Regions from separate parts of the Mesorhizobium sp. WSM3868 genome, predicted to be linked through region 2. Evidence: riboswitches for the same ligand, from Rfam matches in the RefSeq annotation. Region 2 holds a riboswitch; each other region holds the start of a gene.
What was found. A riboswitch is a leader RNA that binds a small molecule or an ion and turns the genes downstream of it on or off. The one in region 2 is predicted to bind thiamine pyrophosphate.
Positions count from the first base shown of each region.

Region 1: linked by a shared signal. The riboswitch ahead of CK221_RS30930 (phosphomethylpyrimidine synthase ThiC) and the one ahead of thiC (phosphomethylpyrimidine synthase ThiC) in region 2 are both predicted to bind thiamine pyrophosphate.
Region 3: linked by a shared signal. The riboswitch ahead of thiB (thiamine ABC transporter substrate binding subunit) and the one ahead of thiC (phosphomethylpyrimidine synthase ThiC) in region 2 are both predicted to bind thiamine pyrophosphate.

Region 1 covers NZ_NSGB01000023.1:63,036-67,177, reverse strand. The annotation lists gene CK221_RS26780 (carbonic anhydrase) at 1-560, opposite strand, end outside; partial or broken gene CK221_RS30930 (phosphomethylpyrimidine synthase ThiC) at 1,124-1,923, opposite strand; TPP riboswitch at 2,003-2,113, opposite strand; gene CK221_RS26770 (FAD-binding oxidoreductase) at 2,252-2,725, opposite strand; partial or broken gene CK221_RS26765 (porin) at 2,776-3,774, opposite strand; gene CK221_RS26760 (MFS transporter) at 3,970-4,142, opposite strand, start outside.
Region 2 covers NZ_NSGB01000018.1:113,334-117,475, reverse strand. The annotation lists gene thiC (phosphomethylpyrimidine synthase ThiC) at 1-1,290, opposite strand, end outside; TPP riboswitch at 1,403-1,514, opposite strand; gene CK221_RS31120 (hypothetical protein) at 1,520-1,645, shown strand; gene CK221_RS30420 (hypothetical protein) at 1,642-2,154, shown strand; gene CK221_RS24330 (phasin) at 2,378-2,839, opposite strand; gene otnK (3-oxo-tetronate kinase) at 3,167-4,142, opposite strand, start outside.
Region 3 covers NZ_NSGB01000007.1:143,553-147,694, forward strand. The annotation lists gene CK221_RS13845 (ABC-F family ATP-binding cassette domain-containing protein) at 1-670, opposite strand, end outside; gene CK221_RS13850 (thiamine diphosphokinase) at 672-1,316, opposite strand; TPP riboswitch at 1,458-1,571, shown strand; gene thiB (thiamine ABC transporter substrate binding subunit) at 1,613-2,620, shown strand; gene thiP (thiamine/thiamine pyrophosphate ABC transporter permease) at 2,837-4,142, shown strand, end outside.

The DNA of each region.
Region 1 (4,142 bases), on a different contig from region 2:
GGCAGAAGCCCGTTCGGGTCGACCTCGTCGACGGCTGCCTCTTCGCCTGATGTTGCGGGAAATGCTGCAGCAAGCCTGGCAAAGCTGGCATTTGTGTCGCCTGGCACTAGAAAAACGCCCAGCACACCCAGAGTGTCGCTGTCGGTGTCCTTATGGACAAAATGCGCTTCCATCGGGAAGCTCTTGCCCGCGACGTGGTGCTCGCTTGGCGCATGGAAATGGAACTGGAGCAGCTCATACACACGATCCCCTCGAGTGAGCGTGCTGCCTTGCGGCAGGTTGATCTGAATGGTGTGGCCGTTGTTCACCATCCTGCCGCCGCCGCTGTGCCAACCTATGGCGATGCGCGGAATATCCGCTTTGACCGCGCCCTTGATATCGACCGGCGATTGCTGTGTGCCCGCCGAGCAGACGAAATTTGTCTTATCCAGATCGCCCCAGTGTTCGGGCCCGGCCGGGCCGGCATATCCCCAATGGGTGCTCGCCGCCCCCGCGGCATCAGCGCAAATGGGACACGCGCCGAGTGCAACGAACCCTTTGATCAGACTACGACGATGCATATTGCTTTCGCTCCTGGACGTGAACTAAGTTTATCATTTGCGGTTGGCATGGCGGGAACTGCGCTCGCAACCACCATGATGTGGCAACATGATCGCAACTACCCCGAACAACTCGGCATACGACCAGCGCGTCACGCAGCGCTTCATGTCGGCGCACAGACGACATCCTCGTCGGGACCGCCGCTGAGCTTGTCATTGTCCTCACCGGCGGTATGCGGTTGGTAGCGGCCATTCTCACCTGGTCCGAGCTATCTGCGCCAATACGTGGTTGTTGCTTCCCCGACCCTCTGGTGGCCTGGGTATCCAGATCGCATCCTCGGCCTCGTGACGCCTTCATATTCATCATCCGTCGACCAGAGAAATCGATTGCTTCAATTACGAACATTCACGTTTTGGATGCATTCACGCGCAATCCGCGGTACTGACCGCCTCACTTCGGCGGGTGCTATCGAACCTTCGCCCGCTCAAGCAGCTCAGGGCCGCCCCGTGTCGAAGCTGTTGACGGCGAGTCTCGATTCGGCACCCGTGACCGCATCAAGCGAGCACCCTGCCATTCTCGCTTCGGAGCGCACGATCCATTCGCGGATGTTGTGGATGTTGCGCCGGGTCAAGAGGTCCATCACCGTATCGGCGCCCCAGCGGATCGCCCACACCATCTTCTCGACCTCCTCGGCCATCGACGAGCTGACGGCGGAGTTGCCGATATTGGCGTTGATCTTCGACCAGGAAATTGCGGCCGATAATCTCATCGGCTCGCTTTCCGGGTGGTAAATGTTGGACGGGATGATGGCGCGGGCGCGCGCCACCTCGTCGCGCACGAATTCCGGCGTGACGAAGTCAGGGATCGCGGCGCCAAAGCTTTCGCCATCGCGTTGAAGTGTCGAACGCAACTGCTCACGGCCGAGGTTCTCGCGGATGGCGACGAACTCCATCTCAGGCGTGATGATGCCGGCGCGCATAGGCAATCTGCGTCACGGCCTTGGCGGACTTCGCTCGCAGCGGCCGGTTGCGCATCGGAAATTCCAGCGTCAGGCTTTCGCCCGTCGCAGATCCATTGTCCTCCGGCCTGACATGGCGGCCGTCATAGGCCTCGACATCGCCGCGCGCCATGATCCATTCCTGGCATGGGCGGGCAGGGCCCATTTCGATGCAGGTTTCGACTGCCGGGTCGGTGTACGGGCCGGACGGATCGTAAACGGCCACGGACGGCTCGCCGGCCGTCGGATGGAGGGAGATCTCCCGCATCGGCACCCTGATGTGCGGGTGGATGGCACCGGGCTTGTGGATTTTCGCGAGGTGGGCAGTGGTCCCGTCGACACGGCGGGGGTGAGGGCAATCTCTTGAGGCTCCTTTGCTCATGCATTGGAGACCCAGCTCTGTGCCGGAAGGATGAAAAGACGCTTTGGTCGCCCTGCTCGAAACAGGACCTCGGGCGTAAACCCCGCGAAGCGCTTGCACCATCCTACGCTAGTATGAACTGAATCAGGTTCAACGGGTCACTGCGCCGCGACCAGCAGTATCTCAGCCCTTGCCGGGACCCCCTGGTGACTGCCTCTGTTGGACAGGCGGGCCCTATCTCGTCAAGCGCAGTGAAGAGGAATCGGCTTACTTAACCTCATCGATCATCAACGCTTCCAATCGTCACTAAAGCCCTTACGCAAAATGCATCGCGACATTCCGGATCGCCTGGCTCAAAGACTATTTGTCCGCCCGGCGGCACTGAAGCGCTCGATTGTATAGGGTTCGAGTGGTATTGGCGGGTCACGCCCAGACAGCAGATCGCCAACCAGTTTGCCCGTGGTCGGGCCTTGTGTGAGGCCCAGGTGACCGTGCCCGAACACATACAGAATGTGAGCATCGGTCGCGGAGCGGCTGATGACCGGTAAGGTATCCGGGGTCGCGGGCCGGTGGCCGCTCCACACCATGCCGCCGGGACCATCCAGGGCCGGGAGATAAGCCTTTGCAAGCTCAACCAAGCCTTTCGAGCGAGCAAAATTCGGGCTGGCTCGCAATCCTCCGAACTCGGCCGCACCGCCGATGCGTAAACCGATAGAGAGAGGTGCTGCCACGAAGTTGCTCTCTGCAAAGATCATCGTCCGGTTGAGTGCGATCTGGGGTGCAGCGATTGTGGTGTTGTAGCCGCGCTCGCTTTCGAGCAAGGGCATGGTCGCCAAGCTGGCGAGAAAGTCTAGTCGCGCAATCGACCACCGAGAGTTCATTCAATTAGAATGACCGGTTGGAAACTGAGGATGCCGCCGAGGCAATCTTTTTTGTCAGCCTTCGTCGAATTCACGTTCGAAGGGTCGACCATGCCGATGCCGTAGTGGCCGTAGTCGATTTCGACCGTCGCCGTGAAACCGGCAACGAGCGTGTAGACGACGTTTGCGGCCACACCATAGTTCTTGAACTGACCGCCCGAGATCTGAAGGTTGAACGAAGTTTTCTCGTCGAGTGCGTGAGTGGAGCCGGCCCAGAAGGCCCAGTTGCCGCTCCAAGTTTTGTAGAAGCCGCGACCGTGAGCGGCGATTGCACTGGTTGGATCATCGTTGATAACGCCAATGGAGCCATAGCCGAACATTCCGAATAGCGACAGCACATCCGTGACATTGACATCGACGCGGATCTTGCCGCCCAAAGCATCGTAGTTGCTGTCACGAGCGATTACGCTGGTGATCGCGCCCCAGCCCTGCGTTTGTTTTACGCCGAAGACGACGTGCGGGACATGGCTGTGGTTAGTACCGACTACACCCGACCCTTGTTCAAGTGAAACCAGAGCCGAAAGGCCATTGTCGGCATCGAAGTAATACTGGGCCACGTTGGTATCGAAGTCGCCGTACGGAACGAGTACGTTGATGAGGTCCGGCGTAGCCTGTAAGCGTGTCGAAGGGCGAATGGTCCTTACCAACTCGGAGGCCACCAAGCTGGAACCAGGCGGAAGTCAATTTGACGCCGCTATTGAAGCCATAGTTTTGAGGACTGTCCGGGCCTGGATAAGCGTTGCGGTTGCCGAAATTCACGCGGTTTTCAGTGTAGGTCCTCAGTGCGCCGAGTTCGGTCTCCTGGCGCGTCCAAGTTTTGAACGTGAAACGCGTGTTGTGGTGCCCTGAACCTCGCCAGTTCTCACATCGGTGGTTCTTGCCCCGTCATACGATCGGACATCGCCGAAGCCGACGTCGTAACGGATGTAGCCCCCGATGCGCAGGCAGGTCTCGGTGTCGGTGCGCAGGGGGCGCGGCAGCGCAGGACCCATGCCCTCCTTCCGTCAAGCGCCGCCTCGAGGCCCGCCGCGGCATGGATATTCGCGAGAGAGGGACGTACGCATAGCCTCGCCTACCGGTGATGCGGGCTTCGCGCTGCTCGAAGTCGACCGGCGCGGCAGGTCCCAATGCACGATGGGTTCGTGATCACGTCACCTCGGAGGACGAGAAACGATTGCTGAGGCACGGGTTCGAGCTGCCTCAGTCGTTCGTTCGATCGAAAGCATTGTTTGTGGAGGACGCTCTCCATCATGCAGCGCCAGGAGACGCTGGCTGACTTCCTTATCCGCTGCCGTGAGCCGATGATTCAGGCGAAGAAAGTCCA
Region 2 (4,142 bases):
CGCTTCGCCACAGACCGCGAGCTGCTTGTCCATGTTCTGCTTGATCTTGTGCATCGGCACGTGGCCGGGCCCTTCGATCATCACCTGGCAGTCCTTGGCCCAGGCGATCTTGGTGAGTTCGCCCAGCGTTTCCAGTTCGGCGAACTGGGCCGCGTCATTGGCGTCGGCGATCGAGCCGGGGCGAAGGCCGTCGCCGAGCGAGAACGCCACGTCATAGGACCGGGCGATGTCGCAGATATCCTCGAAATGCTCGTAGAGAAAACTCTCCTTGTGGTGATGCAGGCACCACTTGGCCATGATCGAGCCGCCGCGCGACACGATGCCGGTGACGCGATCGACGGTGAGCGGGATATAGGGCAGGCGCACGCCGGCATGGATCGTGAAATAGTCCACGCCCTGCTCGGCCTGCTCGATGAGGGTGTCGCGGAACACCTCCCAGGTCAGTTCCTCGGCGACGCCGCCGACCTTCTCCAGCGCCTGGTAGATCGGCACCGTGCCGATCGGCACCGGCGAATTGCGCACGATCCATTCGCGGATGTTGTGGATGTTGCGTCCGGTCGAGAGGTCCATCACCGTGTCGGCGCCCCAGCGGATCGCCCACACCATCTTCTCGACCTCCTCGGCCATCGACGAGGTGACGGCGGAGTTGCCGATATTGGCGTTGATCTTGACCAGGAAATTGCGGCCGATGATCATCGGCTCGCTTTCCGGGTGGTTAATGTTGGACGGGATGATGGCGCGGCCGCGCGCCACCTCGTCGCGCACGAATTCCGGCGTGACGAAGTCAGGGATCGCGGCGCCGAAGCTTTGGCCATCGCGTTGAAGTTTCGAACGCAACTGCTCACGGCCGAGGTTCTCGCGGATGGCGACGAACTCCATCTCAGGCGTGATGATGCCGGCGCGCGCATAGGCGAGCTGTGTGACAGCGCGGCCGCCGGCCGCGCGCAACGGTCTGTTGCGAACCGGGAATTCCGGCGTCAGGCGATCGGCTGAGACGAAGCCGTTGTCTTCCGGCTTGATCGTGCGGCCCTCGTAGCGCCCCACGTCTCCGCGCGCCTCGATCCATGCCTCGCGCAGCCGTGGCAAGCCACGCTCGATGTCGGTTTTCACCGTGGCGTCCGTGTAGGGACCGGACGAGTCGTAGACAGTGACCGGCGGCTCGCCGGCGCTCGAGTGGACCGAGATCTCGCGCATCGGCACCCGCAGCTCCGGGTGAAGCTGACCGGGTTTGTGGACCTTCTTCGAAGCGGACAATTCGCCGACGGTGACGGTCGGGGTGTGGGCATTCATGAGTGAGCCTCCTTGCTCGAGTGCAACGGAGACCCAGTCCACGCGATGAGGAGGAAGTGACGCTTCGCTTAGGATGCGGGCACTGCCCGAATGCCGAAGCCGGATTGCCGACCCGCGAAGCCTCGCACCGTCCCTACGCCAGTATGAACTGGATCAGGTTCAACGGGTCACTGCGCGCGATAGCAGTATCTCAGCCCCTTGCCGGGACTCCCCTGGTGAGGGGAGCAGGTTGGACGATGCGACGCTATCCTGTCAACTCGATTTCATGACTTCTCCAGCCTCGAACAAGGGCGACGAGAAGCAGCGCAACCACGCAGCTTTGATCGAGCATCTGACTTACATCGACGCCCATTGAGCCACGATCTTGCGCGCTGGAACTGGCAGCCGGACCCACTTGTCATCCGCCAAGGAAACGCTTTTGCGATCCCTTGTGGCGGCGGGTTGAAGAACGCATTTTTCGCCTCGAAGAGCATCTGTTCGGCGTCTACGGACGCTGGTTCGATTTGTTCAGGACCGGATTATTGTGCAGCCGTAAGGGTCGAGTTGCAGCGTTCCCACGACGGCTGCAAGGGCCTTGCCGGGAGCCTGTTCGCGAATGCTGTGGTTGTTCTCGTCCCGCGTCCCGCTCAACGCCGACAGGATCAGCGTACCGCCATTGCGACCTTTGGCGACTATCTGTTCGGGCCAATGCGCGATGCATTGAAGCGTTATGCCATGTGGGACCCGCCGCCGATTGCACCCGATTGGGCAGACGATTCCTGGGCGCGTGGCGCCGCGGCGCTTGCGACCCAAAGGCTCTTCGACTTCGAAAGCAGCCCCGGAGAAATCGCCGGCACCGGGCTGCAACGATCAACGGTCAAGTAGCTACAGGACCAAAGCGGCGTCCTCGTCCCGATTTCGGGCCTTCGTCTCCGTCTCTGCGCGCCTTTCCGTAGCCAACTGTTTGGAAAAGCGATGCTTGGCCGATGGATGAGGTTCGTGCAAAGGACGCCGGCCGAATGGAAGAAGACCGGCGCGAAGGTGCCGGTCTTGATGTCGTAACGAGCAGAGGAGGTCTGCGACCTCCGGTCTCGGATTGCCTGAGCAGTCAAGCGGCCTTGAGGTTCTTCAAAGCCTTTTCGAAGGCATCCTTGATCGGCTTGGATACGTCTTCGGTGGCTCTCAACATCACCGCCTGCAGGGTCTTGGCCTGCTCGACGGAAGTGTCGATCTGTTTGTTCACGAAAGCGGCCTGCAACTCGAAGAACTCGGATGGCGACTTCACGGCAACCAGTGCTTCGAGGTGAGCGAAGCCGGCTTCGGCATTGGCTCGCAGAGCTGCGATCGTCTTCAGCGACACCTCGTTGCGGGTGGTCTTGGCCACCTCAAGGGTCGACTCAAGAGCCTTTTGAGTCGCCTCGGCGTTCGATTCCAATTTGGAAAATGCTTCCTTCGCCTGCTCAACGCCCTGTTCGGCGACAGCGCGAACCTGCTCGGTAACCCGGTACGGCTCGTAAGTAGCGGATTCCGCGTTGTCGATCGTTTCGGTCTTGCCGGGGATCTTGGACATTTTCCATCCTTTTCCAGAGAGTGGCATTACACAAAGCCCCCCTGTTTCATCTACGAAATCGACACAACGGATTTATGAAGGGGCGAATTGTCGCTCAAGGGCACCACTGCGGCGGCCGGCGCGCTGCCGGCAGCGATCGGTGCAGGTCGTAGCGGCTGCCGTCATTCGGCAGGTCCGCCGGGCGCGAGATTGTGCATCACCGTCTTCGACCAAAAATCAGTCATTCGGTTGATGGCGCAGGAGCGGCCTCTTCGCAGTCCATCGCTGCCATTCGACCCTGGCGCGACCTTCTCAGTTATCCTTGGACAGCCAAGACCCCGTCACTCCTCATGCCAAAACGGCCAAGGCGTCCGCGAAGAAACGGTCGCCACCGAAATTGCCTGACTTCAGGGCAAGCAGCAGCTCGCCGTGCGGGCTGCCGAGTGCGCGCAGCGCGGGGACACCCGCGGCGATTTCGGGGCCCAACTCGAAGGCGGGAATGGCAAGCTGGTCCACGACGGCGCCGGACGTCTCGCCGCCTGCCACGACCAACCTGCGCACGCCGAGTTCGACCAGACCTTCGGCGATCGTCGCCAGCGACTGCTCGATCACATGACCGGCAGCGTCACGTCCATGCCGCGCCTGCAGCGCCGAAACCACCTCGGGCGATCCACTGCTGGCGATGAGCACGGGGCCATCGGCCAAGCGGGCGGCCGCCCATGCGAGCGCACGGTGCGTCTCCGCCGCTCCGCTCATCAACCTTTCCGGATCGAGCCTCAGCACCGGCATCGTCTCTTCGGCGCGGGCAATCTGCGTCAGGGTCGCCCGCGAACAGCTGCCGGCCAAGCACGCCGCGGGCCCCTTGGCCGGCCGATCCCGCAGCACCGTCCGTTGATGGCGCTGCGCGGTGCCGGCGGCGACCAGGCCGCGGGCGAGACCCAATCCCAGGCCGGACGCTCCGACCGACAGGCGTTGTGCCAAGGCTGCGGCGCCGATCGCTTCAAGATCGCTCTCGAACACGGCGTCGACGATCGCCGCTCCGGCCCCATCCTGGGAAATCGCCGCGTTGCGCGCGAGGATCGCGTCCGCGCCGCGCGCGACCGTCGCGAGGTCGATCGACCCGACCGCTGCCATGCTCTGCCGGGCGAGTACGCGCACCAGATTGGCATCGCGCATGGGATTGAGCGGGTGATCCTTGAGCGGACTCTCGTTGAGCGGCACCGCGCCGACGAAAAGATTCCCCTGGTAGACGGTTCGGCCGGTTTCCGGAAAGGCCGGCGTCACCAAAACCGATTTCTCGTTCACGTCGTGACGCAAGGCGTCC
Region 3 (4,142 bases), on a different contig from region 2:
GGCCGAGCTTGTGCTGTTCGCGCTCTTCCTCTTCAAGCACCTGGTCGCGCCATTCCTCAAAATGCGCGAACCCCTTGTCCAGCCGGCGCGTCTGGCCGCGGTCGAGCCAGACGGTGGCGCGCGAGACGCGCTCGAGAAAGCGGCGGTCGTGCGAGATCAGGATCACGGCCGAGGAGGTGCGGGCAAGCTCTTCTTCCAGCCATTCGATGACCGACAGGTCGAGATGGTTGGTCGGCTCGTCGAGGAGCAGGATATCGGGCTCCGGCGCCATGACGCGGGCGAGTGCTGCGCGGCGCGCCTCGCCGCCGGAAAGGTCGTTCGGCCGCTCCTCGCCGGTCAGGCCGAGATGCTCCATCAGATAGGTGGCGCGATGCGGGTCGTCGGCCGGCCCGAGGCCGGCTTCGACATAGGCGCGCACGCTGGCGAAGCCATCCATATCGGGCATTTGCGGCAGGTAGCGCACCGTTGCCGAGGGCTGGCGGAATACTTCGCCGTCCTGCGGTTCGATCAGCCCCGCGACGATCTTGAGCAGCGTCGACTTGCCCGAACCGTTGCGGCCGACAAGCGCGATCTTCTCGCCGGCGGAGGCGCTCAGTGCCGCGCCGTCGAGCAGCGGCGTGCCGCCAAAAGTCAGTTTTATGCCATCCAGATTGAGAAGAGGCGGGGCCATGTCAGCTTTCGGGAAGAGGATAGGGGTGGGCGAGCAGCAGCGCCCGGCCACGCTCGAGCGCGATATGGAGCCGGCCCTTAACCTCATTTGATATGGTAAGCGAGGAGCCGAACGCCACCTCGACACCGTCCAGCGGCCATTTGGCGCCTGAGACCGTCAGGCCGGCGAGGTCGGAGAAGCCGAGCACCGAGAACAGCGTGCCCTCGGCGTAGTCGAAGCCGGCTTTGCCCGGCAGGATGGGCACGCCCTCCTGGGCGCCGCTGGTCAGCAGCACGGCCGTGCCCGCCTCGGCCAGCCGCACGCTTAGAGCCAAATGCAGAAAGGCATGATCGGCGCGCTTGCCGCCGAAGGCGCCGGCCAGCACCAGGCTGGTGGCGCCGCGCGCCAGCGCCTCGGCAATGGCGAGCTCGCCGTCGGTCATATCCTTCTCGGTCGGGAAAATCTTGCGCGGCACGGCGGCCAGATTCTCCGGCAGGCTCGCCGGCACCGAGTCGAAATCTCCGACCCAGAGCTCCGGCAGCAGGCCAAACATATCGGCATGGCCGATACCGGCATCGGCGGCGATAATGCGGGAGCCTTCGATCTGGCGATCGAGCCGAGGCGTGCGGACGAGATCGCCGCCAAGCAGGATGGTGAATGTGCCCATGGCCGTCGCCCTTACCAGCCCGGCCAACGAAACGGAAGCGGGCGCGTCCAAACGGAATCGCACTTCGCTACCGCGGTGAACCCTGATGGATGCCCAGGAAACTTCCGCTTGCGCGCCGCATCGGCCGGGCCTATGTCTCGAAATGCTCTAACGGGGTGCCGGACGCTGATTTTGCGAACCGGCTGAGAGGCACAAAGCCAACCCGCTGAACCTGATCCGGTTTGTACCGGCGGAGGGATTAGACGTTTCGGACCATCCGACGCCTCAATTCCTTTAACCGAACGAAGGAGGCGCCGATGCGCTCGCTATTGTCCAACCTTGTTCTTGCAGCCGGCCTTGTTTCGCTTTTGGCAGGCGGACCTGCCGAGGCGAAAGACAAGCTTACCGTCTACACCTACGAAAGCTTCACTGCCGAGTGGGGTCCCGGACCTGCGGTGAAGAAGGAGTTCGAGGCCGAATGCGGCTGCGATCTCGACTTCGTCTCCGTCGCCGACGGCGTGGCGCTGCTCAACCGCGTCAAGCTCGAAGGCGCCGGCACCAAGGCCGATATCGTGCTCGGCCTCGACACCAATCTCACCGCCGAGGCCAAGGCGAGCGGCTTGTTCGCGCCGCATGGCGCGGTGGCCGATGTGAATGTCCCCGGCGGTTGGAAAGACGACACCTTCGTGCCTTTCGACTACGGCTATTTCGCCGTCGTCTACGACACCGAAAAGCTGAAGAGGCCGCCGAAGAGCTTGAAGGAACTGGTCGAGGGCGCCGGCCCCGACAAGATCATCATCCAGGATCCGCGCACCTCGACGCCCGGCCTCGGCCTGCTTCTGTGGGTCAAGTCGGTCTATGGCGACAAGGCCCCGGAAGCCTGGGCCAAGCTGAAGCCGAAGGTGCTGACCGTGACGCCGGGCTGGAGCGAGGCCTATGGTCTGTTCACCAAGGGCGAGGCGCCGATGGTTCTCTCCTATACCACCTCGCCGGCCTATCACATGGTGGCCGAGAACACCGAGCGCTATCAGGCGGCGTCCTTCGATGAGGGCGAATATCTGCAGATCGAGGTCGCCGGCATCACCAAAACCGGCGCGAAGAACCCGCTGGCGGAAAAATTCATAGCCTTCATGACCGGTCCCAAGTTCCAGAACGTCATCCCGGAGACCAACTGGATGTTCCCGGCCGGCAAGACCGACAAGCCGCTCAACCCGGCCTTCGAAAAGCTGGTGAAGCCGACCAAAACCCTGCTGTTCAGCCCGGACGAGGTGGCGGCCAACCGCAAGGCCTGGGTGGATGAATGGCTGGCGGCGATGAGCAAGTAGGACGCAGGATGGCGCTTGAGCACCCCCCTCTGTCCGGCCGGCCATCTCCCCCGCAAAGGGGGAAATTCGCGGTCATCGGTGATTTCGCTAGCCGCCGACGGTGTAGGAAGAGCGGCAAAGCTGCCAATCTCCCTCCTAGAGAGGGAGATGTCCGGCAGGACAGAGGGGGGTGCGACGGAACGTGGCGTTCGCTAGCTCGAGCCAACGTGGTGCAGCGTGCAATCCACGCCGCGCCCTGACCCTCGCATCACCGCCGGCATCATCGCCCTTGTCGCCATCACTTTGCTCATCGGCGGCGCCTTCGCCGGCCTGATCCTCGAAGGCGCGAGCGGTCCGTCCAGCGCTGCCGCGGCCTTCGACAGCTATCTGCTCCGCGTCGCCCGCTTCACGCTTTGGCAGGCGCTGCTGTCGACATTGCTTTCGGTCTTGCCGGCAGTGTTCGTCGGCCGCGCCCTGTCCAGGCAAACGAACTTTCCCGGACGTCGCCTGATCCTGCAGTTGTTCACGGTGCCGCTGGCGCTGCCGGCCATCGTCGCCGCGCTCGGCGTGTTGGCGCTCTACGGCCATGCCGGTTATTTTGCCGGCATCCTCGGCACGTTCGGCGGTGGGGAATGGCCGGGCATTTACGGCCTCTCCGGCATCCTGGTCGCGCATGTCTTCTTCAACCTGCCATTGGCCACGCGCCTGTTCCTCGAGGCTCTCGGCACCGTGCCGGCCGACCAGTGGCGGCTGGCGAGCCAGCTCGGTATGGACGCTCGGTCGGCCTTCCGGCTGATCGAATGGCCGGCGCTGCGCACGGCGCTGCCGGGGGTCGCCGGGCTAGTCTTCATGCTGTGCATCACCTCCTTCACCATTGTACTCACGCTGGGCGGCGGGCCGGCGGCGACGACGCTGGAGGTCGCGATCTACCAGGCGCTGCGCTTCGATTTCGATCCCGCGCGGGCCGTAACACTAACGTTTCTGCAGATCCTGCTGACCTTCGTCGTGGTCGCTATGCTGACGCGACTCGGCGCCAACACGGCCGGCGATACGAATCTGCCGGTAGCGCCACGCCGCTACCTTGCGGCCAGCACCACCGAGGCCGTGTTGAATGCCGGCCTGATCGTGCTTGCGCTGCTGTTCGTCGCCGGACCGATGGCGGCGACCGTGCTCGCCGGGCTGGAGGCGGATCTTGGCCGGCTGGCCGGCGAGGACGCCGTGCGTCGGGCGACGCTCACCAGCGCCGGGCTCTCCTTTCTCTCGGCGCTGCTTTGCGTGATGCTGTCGCTGTCGCTGATTGCCGCCCGACGCGCACTGGCCCTGCGGCGCCGCGCGGGCGGCGCCATGTCGCTGCTCGAACACGCCGCCGACACCGGCGCCGGTTTCGTGCTGGTCGTGCCGCCGATCGTGATCGGCGCCGGCTGGTTCCTGGCTCTGCGCAACATCACCGATGTGTTCGCCATCGCACCTGTCATGGTCGTCGCGGTCAATGCGGTGATGGCGATGCCATTTGCCATTCGCGCCGTCCGCCCTGCCTATGACG